One region of the Nonomuraea muscovyensis genome, then DNA from elsewhere that is predicted to be linked to it. Evidence: predicted binding sites of a transcription regulator. Region 1 holds the regulator's gene; the other holds the start of a gene.

Evidence for each region. Region 1 encodes HrcA, which represses chaperone genes, less so after heat shock. Its sites were predicted from a motif close to TTGGCACTCTCNNNNNGAGAGTGCCAA; they were not measured.
Region 2: a site for HrcA is predicted at 2,771-2,797, ahead of groES (co-chaperone GroES). Genes of this name have one in related genera too.

The regions. Positions count from the first base shown of each region.
Region 1 is NZ_JACHJB010000001.1:1,077,247-1,082,858, forward strand. Features, by position in the region: gene FHU36_RS05135 (16S rRNA (uracil(1498)-N(3))-methyltransferase) at 1-494, opposite strand, end outside; gene dnaJ (molecular chaperone DnaJ) at 505-1,644, opposite strand; gene hrcA (heat-inducible transcriptional repressor HrcA) at 1,656-2,669, opposite strand; gene FHU36_RS44125 (hypothetical protein) at 2,816-4,510, shown strand; gene FHU36_RS05155 (DUF3097 domain-containing protein) at 4,528-5,334, shown strand; gene FHU36_RS05160 (DUF4870 domain-containing protein) at 5,331-5,612, shown strand, end outside.
Region 2 is NZ_JACHJB010000003.1:546,471-552,082, reverse strand. Features, by position in the region: gene FHU36_RS34415 (hypothetical protein) at 1-554, opposite strand, end outside; gene groL (chaperonin GroEL) at 679-2,298, opposite strand; gene groES (co-chaperone GroES) at 2,371-2,682, opposite strand; gene FHU36_RS34400 (class I SAM-dependent methyltransferase) at 2,971-4,188, shown strand; gene FHU36_RS34395 (hypothetical protein) at 4,380-5,612, shown strand, end outside.

The DNA of each region.
Region 1 (5,612 bases):
AGCGCCGCACCTGCGAGCAGTTGCTCGACCCGCGCCGTGGACGCGGGCTCGGTCACTTCCGGCAGATGGAACCTGCGGGCCTGCTTGCCGGCCTCGCGCGCCGTGGAACGCCACCGGCCGAGCGCCTTGGCGGCCCGCTCGCCCTTCCACTGGGTGATGCTGCGCGAGGCGGCCCAGGGCACGATGACGTCGACGCCGGCCTCGGTCATCATCTCGACGGCCAGCTCGCCCCGGTCGCCCTTCGGCAGCCCCTGGACGACCACGAGCCGCGGCTGCGGCGCCGCCATCTCGTAGCGGCTCGTCACGTCGAGCCGGAGCGCGTCTTTGAGCACCTCGCGCACGACGCACTCGGCGACCGCGCCGGCCCCGTCGGTCAGGTCCACCCGCTCGCCGGCGCGCAACCGGCGCACGGCGGCCGCGTGCCGCCCCTCCGCGCCGCCGAGCACCAGCTCGGGCCCGTCGAGCACGTCGGACAGGAAGACGGGGACGGTCACGGCCGGCGGCTCATCGGCCGTTGAACGCGTCGCGCAGCCGCGAGAAGAATCCCTGCTGCCCCGGCGCGAACTTGCCCGGCGGCCGCTCCTCGCCCCGCTGCCTGGCCAGCTCGCGCAGCAGCTCCTCCTGCGCCGGGTCGAGGCGCATCGGGGTCTCCACGTTGACGTGGATGAGCAGGTCGCCGCGGCCGGTCTCGTTGAGCCGCTGCACGCCCCTGCCGTACATCGTGATGACCTGCCCCGCCTGGGTGCCCGGCCGGACGTCGATCTCCTCCGCCCCGTCGAGGGTCTCCACGGTCAGCACCGTGCCGAGGGCCGCGGCCGTCATCGGGATCTGCACCGTGCAGTGCAGGTCGTCGCCGCGCCGCTCGAAGATCTCGTGAGGGCGTTCGACGATCTCGAGGAACAGGTCTCCGGGCGGGCCGCCGCCGGGGCCGACCTCGCCCTCGCCGGCGAGCTGGATGTGGGTGCCGTCCTCGACGCCCGCCGGGATGCGGACCTTGATCGTACGGCGGGTGCGCACGCGGCCGTCACCCGAGCACTCCTGGCACGGGTGGCGGATGATCGAGCCGAAGCCACCGCACTGGGGGCACGGCCGCGAGGTCATCACCTGGCCCAGGAACGACCGCGTCACCTGGGAGATCTCGCCACGCCCGCTGCACATGTCGCAGGTGTCGGGGTGGGTGCCCGGCGCGGCCCCGGCGCCCTGACACACCTCGCACAGCACGGCCGTGTCGACGACCAGCTCACGGGTGGTGCCGAACGCGGTCTCGCGCAGGTCGAGCTCGACGCGGATCGTGGCGTTGCGCCCCCGGCGCGCCCGCGAGCGCGGCCCGCGCGCGCCGCCCGCCGAGCCGAAGAAGGCGTCCATGATGTCGCTGAACGGGAACCCGGCGCCGAAGCCGCCCGCCCCGGCACCGGCGCCCGCACCGCCGAACGGGTCGGCGCCCAGGTCGTACATCTGGCGCTTGTTGGGATCGGACAGGACCTCGTAGGCCTGCGTGATCTCCTTGAACCGTTCCTGGGTCTCAGGATCCGGGTTCACGTCGGGGTGCAGCTCCCGGGCCAGTCTCCGGTACGCCTTCTTGATCTCGTCCTGACTGGCGTCACGGCGCACCCCGAGGGTGGCGTAGTAGTCGCTGTTTGCCACTTATCGACCTCTTATGATGCAGCCAGGATCTGGCTGACGTAGCGTGCCACCGCGCGCACGGCGCCCATCGTCACGGGGTAGTCCATCCTCGTGGGACCCAGCACGCCGAGCCGGGCCAGTTGGTTGTCGCCAGAACCGTATCCGGTGGCGACGACGGATGTGCCGCGAAGGTAGGGGTTTTCGGAGCCGATGCGCACGGTGAGCGCGGACGGGGTGTCTGTGGAAGTCTCGCCGAGCAGCCGCATGAGCACGACCTGCTCCTCCAGCGCCTCGAGCACGTCACGCAGGCCCGTGGCGAAGTCGGCGCCCGCGAGGTTGGCGGCCCCGGCGAAGACGAGCTTCTCGTCGTGCCGTTCGACGAGCGTCTCGAGCAGCACCGACAGGATCGTCGCCACCGCGGGACGGTCCTCGACCGGCAGCCGCTCGGGCAGGTCGGCGACCCGGTCGGGCACGGTGCTGAGACCGCAGCCGTCGAGACACGCGTTGAGCACGGCGCGCAGGTGGGCGATGCGCTGGTCCTCCACGACCTCGGGCAGCTCGATCACCCGCTGCTCGACGCGGCCGGTGTTGGTGATCAGCACGAGCATGACGCGCCGCTCGCTGAGCGGCACCAGCTCGACGTGCCGGACCGTCGAACGGGTCAACGTCGGGTACTGCACGACGGCGACCTGCCTGGTGAGCTGCGCGAGCAGGCGTACGGTGCGCATGACCACGTCGTCGAGGTCGACCGCGCCCGCGAGGAACGTCTCGATCGCCCGCCGTTCCGCCGAGGAGAGCGGCTTGACCTGCGACAACCTGTCGACGAACAGGCGGTAGCCCTTGTCCGTCGGCACGCGGCCGGCGCTGGTGTGCGGCTGGGTGATGTAGCCCTCCTCCTCCAGCGCGGCCATGTCGTTGCGCACGGTGGCCGGGGAGACCTTCAGGTTGTGGCGCTCGGCCAGCGCCTTGGAGCCCACCGGTTCGTTGGTGGACACGTAGTCTTCGACAATGGCGCGGAGCACCGCCAGTTTACGATCGTCGAGCACGTGCACACCTCCTGCCTCTGCTGGGAACCGCCTAGCACTCGGTGTTCCCGAGTGCCAAGTGTACGGCCGTTGCCTGGAAGGTGCGATAACGACCGGCCACCGGGGTGCCTGGCGTGCCCGAACCCGCAGGCATCAGACTGATCGGCATGACCGACGATTCCCCGTCCCAGCCGAACGGCCCGCAGCCCGGGTCCGGTCCGCGGCCCGGTCAGGCCTCCTCACCCTCCGGTGCCCCGTCCTCCGATCCGCAACCTCCGGCCGCCTCCTCACCTGCGCCGGCGCCCGCGGCGGAGCCGTCCGACGCCTCCGCCGACGCCCCGCCGGACCCGCCTCAGGGCGGCCCCTCCGACGCGCCCGCCGAAGCCGCTTCGGACCCGCGGGCGAGCACCCCTTCCGACGCCTCCTCCGACGCCCCTCCCGACACCCCGTCCGGGCCGCCCTCTGGCGCGCAGCCCAGCGCGCCGTCCGGGTCGACCTCCGGGCCGCAGCCGGGTGCGCCGTCCGGACCGCCCTCCGGGCCGCAGCCGGGTGCGCCGTCCGGACCGCCCTCCGGGCCGCAGCCGGGTACGCCGTCCGGACCGTCATTCGCGTCGCCGTCCGGGCCGCCGCCGCCCGCTGCCGGGTACAGTCGCGCCCCGGGTTACGGGCCGCAGCCTCCGAGCGGGCCGCCGTCGCACGACTATCCGCCGCCCGGCGGCCCGTCCCACGGCCAGGCGGCGCCTCCCGGCGGTCACCCGTACGGACCCCAGCCGTCCAGCACCCCGGGCTACGGGCCACCCGGCGCCTTCGGCGGCTACGGCCAGCAGCCCCCCGGCACCCCCAGCTACGACCGGCAATCACCGAGCGCGCCCGGCTATGGACAACAACCGCCCAGCGCGCCCGGATACGGCTACCAGGCTCCCGGCGGCCCGCCCTACGGTCAGGCGCCGCCTCCCGGCGGGCCCGCGTACGGACAGGCGCCCGCATTCGGCGACCCCTCCTACGGGCAGGGGCAGACGCCCGGCGGGCCCGGCTTCGGCCAGGCTCCCCCGCCGGGCGAGTCCGCGTACGGGCAGGCACCCCCCTCGGGCGGCCCGGCGTTCGGGCAGGCCGCGCCTCCGGGCGGTCAGCCCTACGGACAGCCCGGCGCGTACGGCCCTGGACAGCCGGGCGCGTACGGCCCCGGACAGCCCGGACCGTACGGCCCCGACCAACCCGGACCGTACGGCCCTGGACAGCCGGGCGTGTACGGCCCCGACCAACCCGGCGTGTACGGCGGCGGGGGCCGGTTCGGCGCGCGGCCGGATTCCCGGCCGGTCAAGCCGTCGCTGTGGTGGATCGCGGGTGGCTGGGCGGTCGCCGTGGTGTGCGCGGTGGCGGGCGTCGCCCTGTTCACGGGGGGCGTGTTCAGCACGGCGAGCGACATGGCGCCGTCGAAGACGTTCGCGGCGGGCGAGAGCGTCACCGTCGCCCTCGACCCGGACGACCGGCCCGCCCTCTACATCGCCAGCTCCACCCGGGTGCACTACACGTGCATGATCTCCGGCGGCCCCGGGCAGGCCAGGCTCGTCAACACGACCACGAACCAGACCGTCAACCAGGGCTCCATCCGCTGGCAGCTCATCCTGCTGGTCAACGCCCCCTCGGCCGGCGACTACCGGCTCACCTGCGCGACCCAGGAGCCGGGCGACGCGCGCTTCGGGGTTGGTCGTGACCTCGCCTCCTCGGCGGGCGGCCTGGCCGGCGGGGTGGCGGCGCTGCTGCTCATCCCGGGTGCGGGCGTCCTGATCGGGATCGTCGTCACCGCCGTGGTCCTCGTCCGGCGCAGCCGCGGCCGCAAGCGCCTCGCGATGGGCGGGTGATTTGCTACGGTCCCCGTGTGTACGAGGGTGATGTTCTCGCGGGCAACTGGCGGCGGCCGGGCAAGGGCACGATCCCCAAGGTGCCCGCCGAACCGGACCTCGTCGTGGAGGACGCCGAGAGCGGCTTCTGCGGCGCGGTGGTGGCCTGCGACAAGGAGGCCGTCACGCTGGAGGACCGGTTCGGCAGGCGCAGGCTGTTCCCGCTGGCGCCGGCCGCGTTCCTGCTGGAGGGCAAGGTCGTGACGCTCGTACGGCCCGCGCCGGGCCCGCGCGCGCCGAGGCGGAGCGCGTCGGGTTCGCTCGCCGTGGAGGGGCTGCGGGCCAAGGTCGCCCGGGAGAGCCGCATCTACGTGGAGGGCGTGCACGACGCCGCGCTGGTGGAGAAGATCTGGGGCCACGACCTGCGGGTCGAGGGCGTGGTGGTCGAGTACCTGGAGGGGGTCGACGACCTGCCCGCGATCGTCGAGGAGTTCGGCCCCGGGCCGGGACGCAGGCTGGGCGTGCTGGTCGACCATCTCGTGCCCGGTTCCAAGGAGAGCCGCATCGCCGCCCGGGTGACCTCGCCCGAGGTGCTGGTGGTGGGGCATCCGTTCGTGGACGTCTGGCAGGCGGTCAAGCCGTCCGTGCTGCGCATCCCGGCCTGGCCGGAGGTGCCGCGAGGGATACCGTGGAAGGAGGGTGTGATCGCGGCGCTGGGCTGGCGTCTGGAGCCGGCCGAGGCTTGGCGGCGCATCCTCGGCGCCGTCTCGACCTTCGCCGACCTGGAGCCCGAGCTGTTGGGCCGGGTCGAGGAACTGATCGACTTCGTTACGGAGGCACCATGAGCCAGGACCCACCCCATCCTCAGCCCGACGACGACGCCACGCGGCGCGTCACCCGTTCCGACCTCCCCGACCAGAGCGCCGCCGCGCCCCACCCCGGCCCTGACCCGCACCCCGGCTCAGGCCCCCAGCCCGGTTCGGACGCCCACCCCGACGCGGCCCACCCCGAACCCGGCGCTTCAGGTCCGCACCCCGGCTCGGGTCCGCACCCCGGCTCAGGTCCGCACCCCGGCTCAGGTCCGCACCCCGGCTCGGGCGCCCAGCCCGGTTACGCGTACGGG
Region 2 (5,612 bases), on a different contig from region 1:
CGCACCCGGTCGCGGCCCAGCCAGGCGAGCGCCTCGGCCGGCAGCCGCGCGCCGCGCGCCCATGCCGCCACCAGGCCGGCCAGGTGCCGGTCCGCCTCCGGTCCGCTCAGCCCGTCCCACGTGTCGAGGAACGGGCTCGGGTCCACGAGGCGGGCCACGTCGGCCAGGAAGTCGGCCGCGTCACCGAACGCGCCGGCCCGTGCCGGGAACCCGGTGAGCAGCGACCGCCACACCGCCATGAGCCAGCCCTCGACCGCCTCCCGCTCGGCTGCCGGCCAGTCGCCCAGGCCTTCGCGCGCCAGCAGGGCGAACACGGTGCCCGGGAACAGCTCGTGCCCCGTGACGAGCCGCTCCAGCAGCAGGGGCAGCAGGGCCTTCACGTCGTCGGTGGTGCCGATCGTGCCTCCCAGGCCGATCGACAGCCCGAACAGGTGCTCCTCGTCCACCGGCACCCCGCCACGACAGTGCGGGCACCCCTCCAGGACGGGACGCCGGGGGTACCGGTCGAACACCTCCCGCAGCCGCGTCACCGCTCGCGCCACGTCCCGGTCCACCCGCCGAGTCTGGCACAGGCCGCACGACCCGGACCGGCTCGACCGCGACCGGCACGCCCAGGGGCCTCGTGGACACGCGAACGGCCCGCCCCGGAGCGGGACGGGCCGTGCGGTGGTGCTGGGGTCAGTGGCCGTGACCGTGACCGTGGCCCTGGCCGGCGGCCGGAGCCTCCTCCTCGGGCTTGTCCACCACGAGGACCTCGGTCGTGAGCAGCATGCCCGCGATCGAGGCGGCGTTCTGCACCGCCGAGCGGGTGACCTTGACCGGGTCGATGACGCCCTGGCCGATGAGGTCGCCGTACTCGCCCGTCGCGGCGTTGAGGCCGTGACCGGCCGGCAGCTCGGCGACCTTGTGGGTGACCACGTAGCCCTCGAGACCGGCGTTCTCGGCGATCCAGCGAGCCGGCTCCACCAGCGCGCGGCGCACGACGCCGACGCCCGTGGCCTCGTCGCCCGTGAGGCCGAGGTCGTCGAGCTCCTTGGAGACGTGGATCAGGGCCGAGCCACCGCCGGAGACGATGCCCTCCTCGATCGCGGCGCGCGTCGCGGAGATCGCGTCCTCGAGACGGTGCTTCTTCTCCTTGAGCTCCACCTCGGTGGCCGCGCCGACGCGCAGCACGCAGACGCCACCGGCGAGCTTGGCCAGCCGCTCCTGCAGCTTCTCGCGGTCCCAGTCGGAGTCGGACTGCTCGATGGCAATCTTGATCTCCTTGACGCGGTCCTCGATGGCCTGCGCGTCACCGGCGCCGTCGACGATGGTCGTGGCGTCCTTGGTGACGACGATGCGGCGGGCCTGGCCGAGAACCTCGAGACCGACGTTCTCCAGCTTGAGTCCGATCTCCTCGCTGACGACCTGGCCGCCGGTGAGGATGGCCATGTCCTGCAGCATCGCCTTGCGGCGGTCGCCGAAGCCGGGCGCCTTGACGGCGACGGAGGTGAAGGTGCCGCGGATCTTGTTGGTGACCAGGACGGCCAGGGCCTCGCCCTCGACGTCCTCGGCGACCACGAGCAGCGGCTTCTTGGTCTGCGCGACCTTCTCCAGCAGCGGCAGGAAGTCTGCGATCGAGGCGATCTTGCCCTGGGTGAGCAGGATGTAGGCGTCCTCGAGGACGGACTCCATGCGCTCGGGGTCGGTGACCATGTAGGCCGACAGGTAGCCCTTGTCGAACTGGAGGCCCTCGGTGAACTCGAGCTCCATGCCCATGGCGTTGGACTCTTCGACCGTCAGGACGCCGTCCTTGCCGACCTTGTCGAACGCCTCGGCGATCAGGTCGCCGATCTTGGCGTCCTGGGCGGAGATGGTCGCGACGTTCGCGATCTCCTTCTTGTCCTCGACCGGGCGGGCGCTGGCGAGCAGCTTGTCGCTGATCTCCTTGGCCGCCCTGTCGATGCCGCGCTTGAGCGACAGCGGCGAGGCGCCGGCCGCCACGTTGCGCAGGCCCTCACGGACCATGGCCTGGGCCAGGACCGTCGCGGTGGTGGTGCCGTCACCCGCGATGTCGTTGGTCTTGGTGGCCACTTCCTTGGCGAGCTGGGCGCCGAGGTTCTCGTAGCGCTCCTCCAGCTCGATCTCACGAGCGATGGTCACGCCGTCGTTCGTGATCGTCGGAGCACCGAACTTCTTGTCGATGACGACGTTGCGGCCACGCGGGCCGAGGGTAACCTTCACGGCATCCGCGAGGGCGTTGACGCCGCGCTCGAGCGCGCGCCGGGCATCCTCGTCGAACTCCAGGATCTTCGCCATTTTGCTGAAAGTCCTCTCCTGGTGTCGAAGGCCCCGGCCGCAAGAGAGCGCCCGGGGCCCGACACAACCGGCTTACTTCTCGATGATCGCGAGAACGTCGCGGGCGGAGAGCACGAGGTACTCCTCGCCGCCGTACTTGACCTCGGTGCCGCCGTACTTGCTGTAGAGAACGATGTCGCCCTCGCTCACGTCGAGCGGGATGCGCTTGTCGCCGTCCTCGTCCCAGTTGCCCGGGCCCACCGCGAGGACCTTGCCCTCCTGCGGCTTCTCCTTGGCGGTGTCCGGAATGACCAGGCCGGAAGCGGTGGTCTGCTCAGCCTCAAGCGGCTGCACCACAATGCGGTCGCCGAGCGGCTTAACGGGAACCTTGGTGGCGGTCGTCACGATCGGACCTCCCCTTCAGATGTGAATGATCAGAAGAGGCGACCAGCGGGGCCTGCCGTCGCGGGTGCCAGACCTGCCTCGTCGCACGTTGGCACTCTCAAGGGGAGAGTGCCAACAGGAAACATATGCAAGAGGGGCTTGACAGTCAACACGAACGCGTCTGCTCTGAGCGATCAGGACCGAGACATGCCCGTTCACCTAGGAGAACGAGGCTTTCGGCCGGGTTCGCCCCGGCGTGGCCACACGGACGGCGCCCGGACCCCGGGCAAGGCGCTAACGTCGTACGACGTGGACCTCGACGCCTTCACCGAGCTGCTGACCCCGCGCGGCCGGCGCGCCCTGGAGGAGGCACGGGAGCTGCGCGGCGCCGATCCGGTGGCGGCGGCGACCCGGCTGCGCAGGAGCCACGACGCCGCGCTCGCGTCGGCGGCGCTCACCCAGACGGCGCTCAGGGAGCGGGCGAGGGCCAAGTTCGGTGACCAGGCCGAGCTGATGTTCTTCACACCACACGGGCTGGAGCAGGCCACCCGCGCCGACGTCGCCGCGCATCGCGCCCACCGCCTCGTCGCAGGCGCCCTCACGGCTCCGGGTACGGGCGCGGCGGCAGCGGGTGGGCTGCGCGTGGTGGACGTCTGTTGTGGGGTCGGAGGTGACTTCCTGGAGCTGGCCAGGGCCGGCTGCGTCGTGGACGCGGTGGACACCGACCCGCTGACCGTCGCCGTGGCCAGGGCCAATGCCGAGGCGCTCGGGCTCGCCGACCGGGTGACGGTCCGGGTGGCCGACGCCGCCACGGTGTCGCCCGAGGACTACGACGTGCTGTTCGCCGACCCGGCCCGGCGCGGGGCGCGGGGCCGCACGTTCGATCCTCTCGCCTACTCGCCGCCGTGGCCGGTCGTGCTCGACCTGGTCGCCCGCGCGCGGCGCGTCTGCCTGAAGGTGGCGCCGGGCATCCCGTACGAGTTCATCCCCGAGGGCGCCGAGGCCGAGTGGGTGTCCTTCAAGGGGGAGGTGAAGGAGGCGTCCCTGTGGATCGGACCCGGCGCGGCCGGTGAGTGGGTGCGGCGGCGCGCCACGTTGCTGCCGGGCGGGCAGACGCTCTCGGCCACCGGTGCCGCCGCCCCGGTGGGGCCGCTGGGCCGCTACGTCTACGAGCCCGACGGCGCCGCGATCCGCGCGCACCTGGTCGGCGAGGTGGCCGAGCTGGTCGGGGGCCGCCTGGCCGATCCGATGATCGCCTACATCACCGGCGACGAGCCGGTGGACACCCCGTGGGCGGCGCGCTACGAGGTGGCCGAGGCGCTGCCGTTCTCGCTGAAGCGCCTGCGCGCCGCCCTGCGCGAGCGGCACATCGGCAATGTCACCATCAAGAAGCGCGCCTCGGCCGTGGACATCGACCGGCTCCGCGCAGATTTGCGACTTTCGGGGGATAAATCCGGCGTCGTCATTCTCACTCGCGTCATGGACAAACCGTCGGCCCTCATTTGCCACCCCACCTCACCTGCGTAAATGACAAACCAGGGCGATAGCCCGGTAACCCCGATATTTTCCATCGCCCCTGACGGACCTTGATCCAGAGGCTAAGGTGTGCGGGCGTGAGTTCTCCCCCTGCAGCGGCTCACCGCGTTCTCTTATTCATCTGAAAACCGGACCTACCCCACCGCTGCGCGGCAGACCGTCGGCGAGCGAAGGAGCTTTCGGTGGATCATTCCAGCCACACCACCCTTCTCCAGGCAGGCGGGCACACCAACATCCCCGACAGGATGCGCGAGCTGCTGGCGCGCGCCGCCCAGGACCACGTGTACGAGCAGCGCACCCAGGGCGCCGTGCTCGACGAGATCCGCCAGCGGCTCGAAGGGATGGAGTGGCTGCTGCGCGAGGTGCGCGAGCGCGAGCTGGGCGGGCTCAGCGGCACACTGGAGACCGTCAACGGCCGTCTCGACGACATCGCGGCCAAGCCGCCGATGTGGGCCGAAGGGCTGGCCCAGCACGTGGAGGCGGTGCGCGACCACGTCGACGCCGTCGGCGAGCAGGTGGGCACCGTCGACGCCCGCGTCGAGTCGGTCACCCAGCGGGTCGCCCCACTCGGCGAGCTGGCCACGATGTGGGCCGACCTGACGACCATCGGCGGCGGCGTCGAGGAGACGCTCAAGCGCCTGGAGACGGTGCTCGACAGCAGCGAGGGCATCGCCAGGCGGATGGGCGACTTCGCCGCCACGCTGTCCCAGCTCCACTCCAGCATGGAGGTGGCCGCCGGCCGGTTCACCCGGCTGGACAAGTCGATCGCCGAGCTGGCCTCACGCACCGACCACGTGGAAGGCGTGCTGGCCGAGCTGTCGGCGGGCCTCGACGGCCGGCTCTCCGCCACCGCCGAGCTCGTCGGCGCGCAGCTCGACGAGCGGCTGGCCGCCACCCAGCAGCACTTCGGCACCCGCCTCGACGACGCCGAGCACCGGCTCACCGGTCAGCTCCAGGACGCCGAGCAGCGCGTGACCGGGCGCCTCGACGGCCGGCTCAAGGCCATCGAGTCGCGGCTCGACGGCGTCGACGGCCGCATCGAGGCCACCGGCGAGGGCTTCGCCGACCTCGACGGCCGCCTCGACGGCATCGACGGCCGGATCACGGCCATCGACTCCCGGCTGACCACCGTGGACCAGCGGGTCGTCTCCGTCGACGGCCGGCTCGGCGCGATCGACGGCCGGATGGACGGCCGGTTCACCACGCTCGACGACCGCGTGGCCGCCACCGACCAGCACCTGTCCGAGGCCGCGACCCGCAACGAGGGCCGCTTCAACCACCTCGACAACAACCTGGAGTCCCTCGACGAGCGCATCGGCGAGCTGGAGGAGCACCTGACGACCCGCTTCGACCAGGTCGACAGCACCGTCAACGGCCGCTTCAACACCGTCGACACCAAGCTGGCGGCCGGCTTC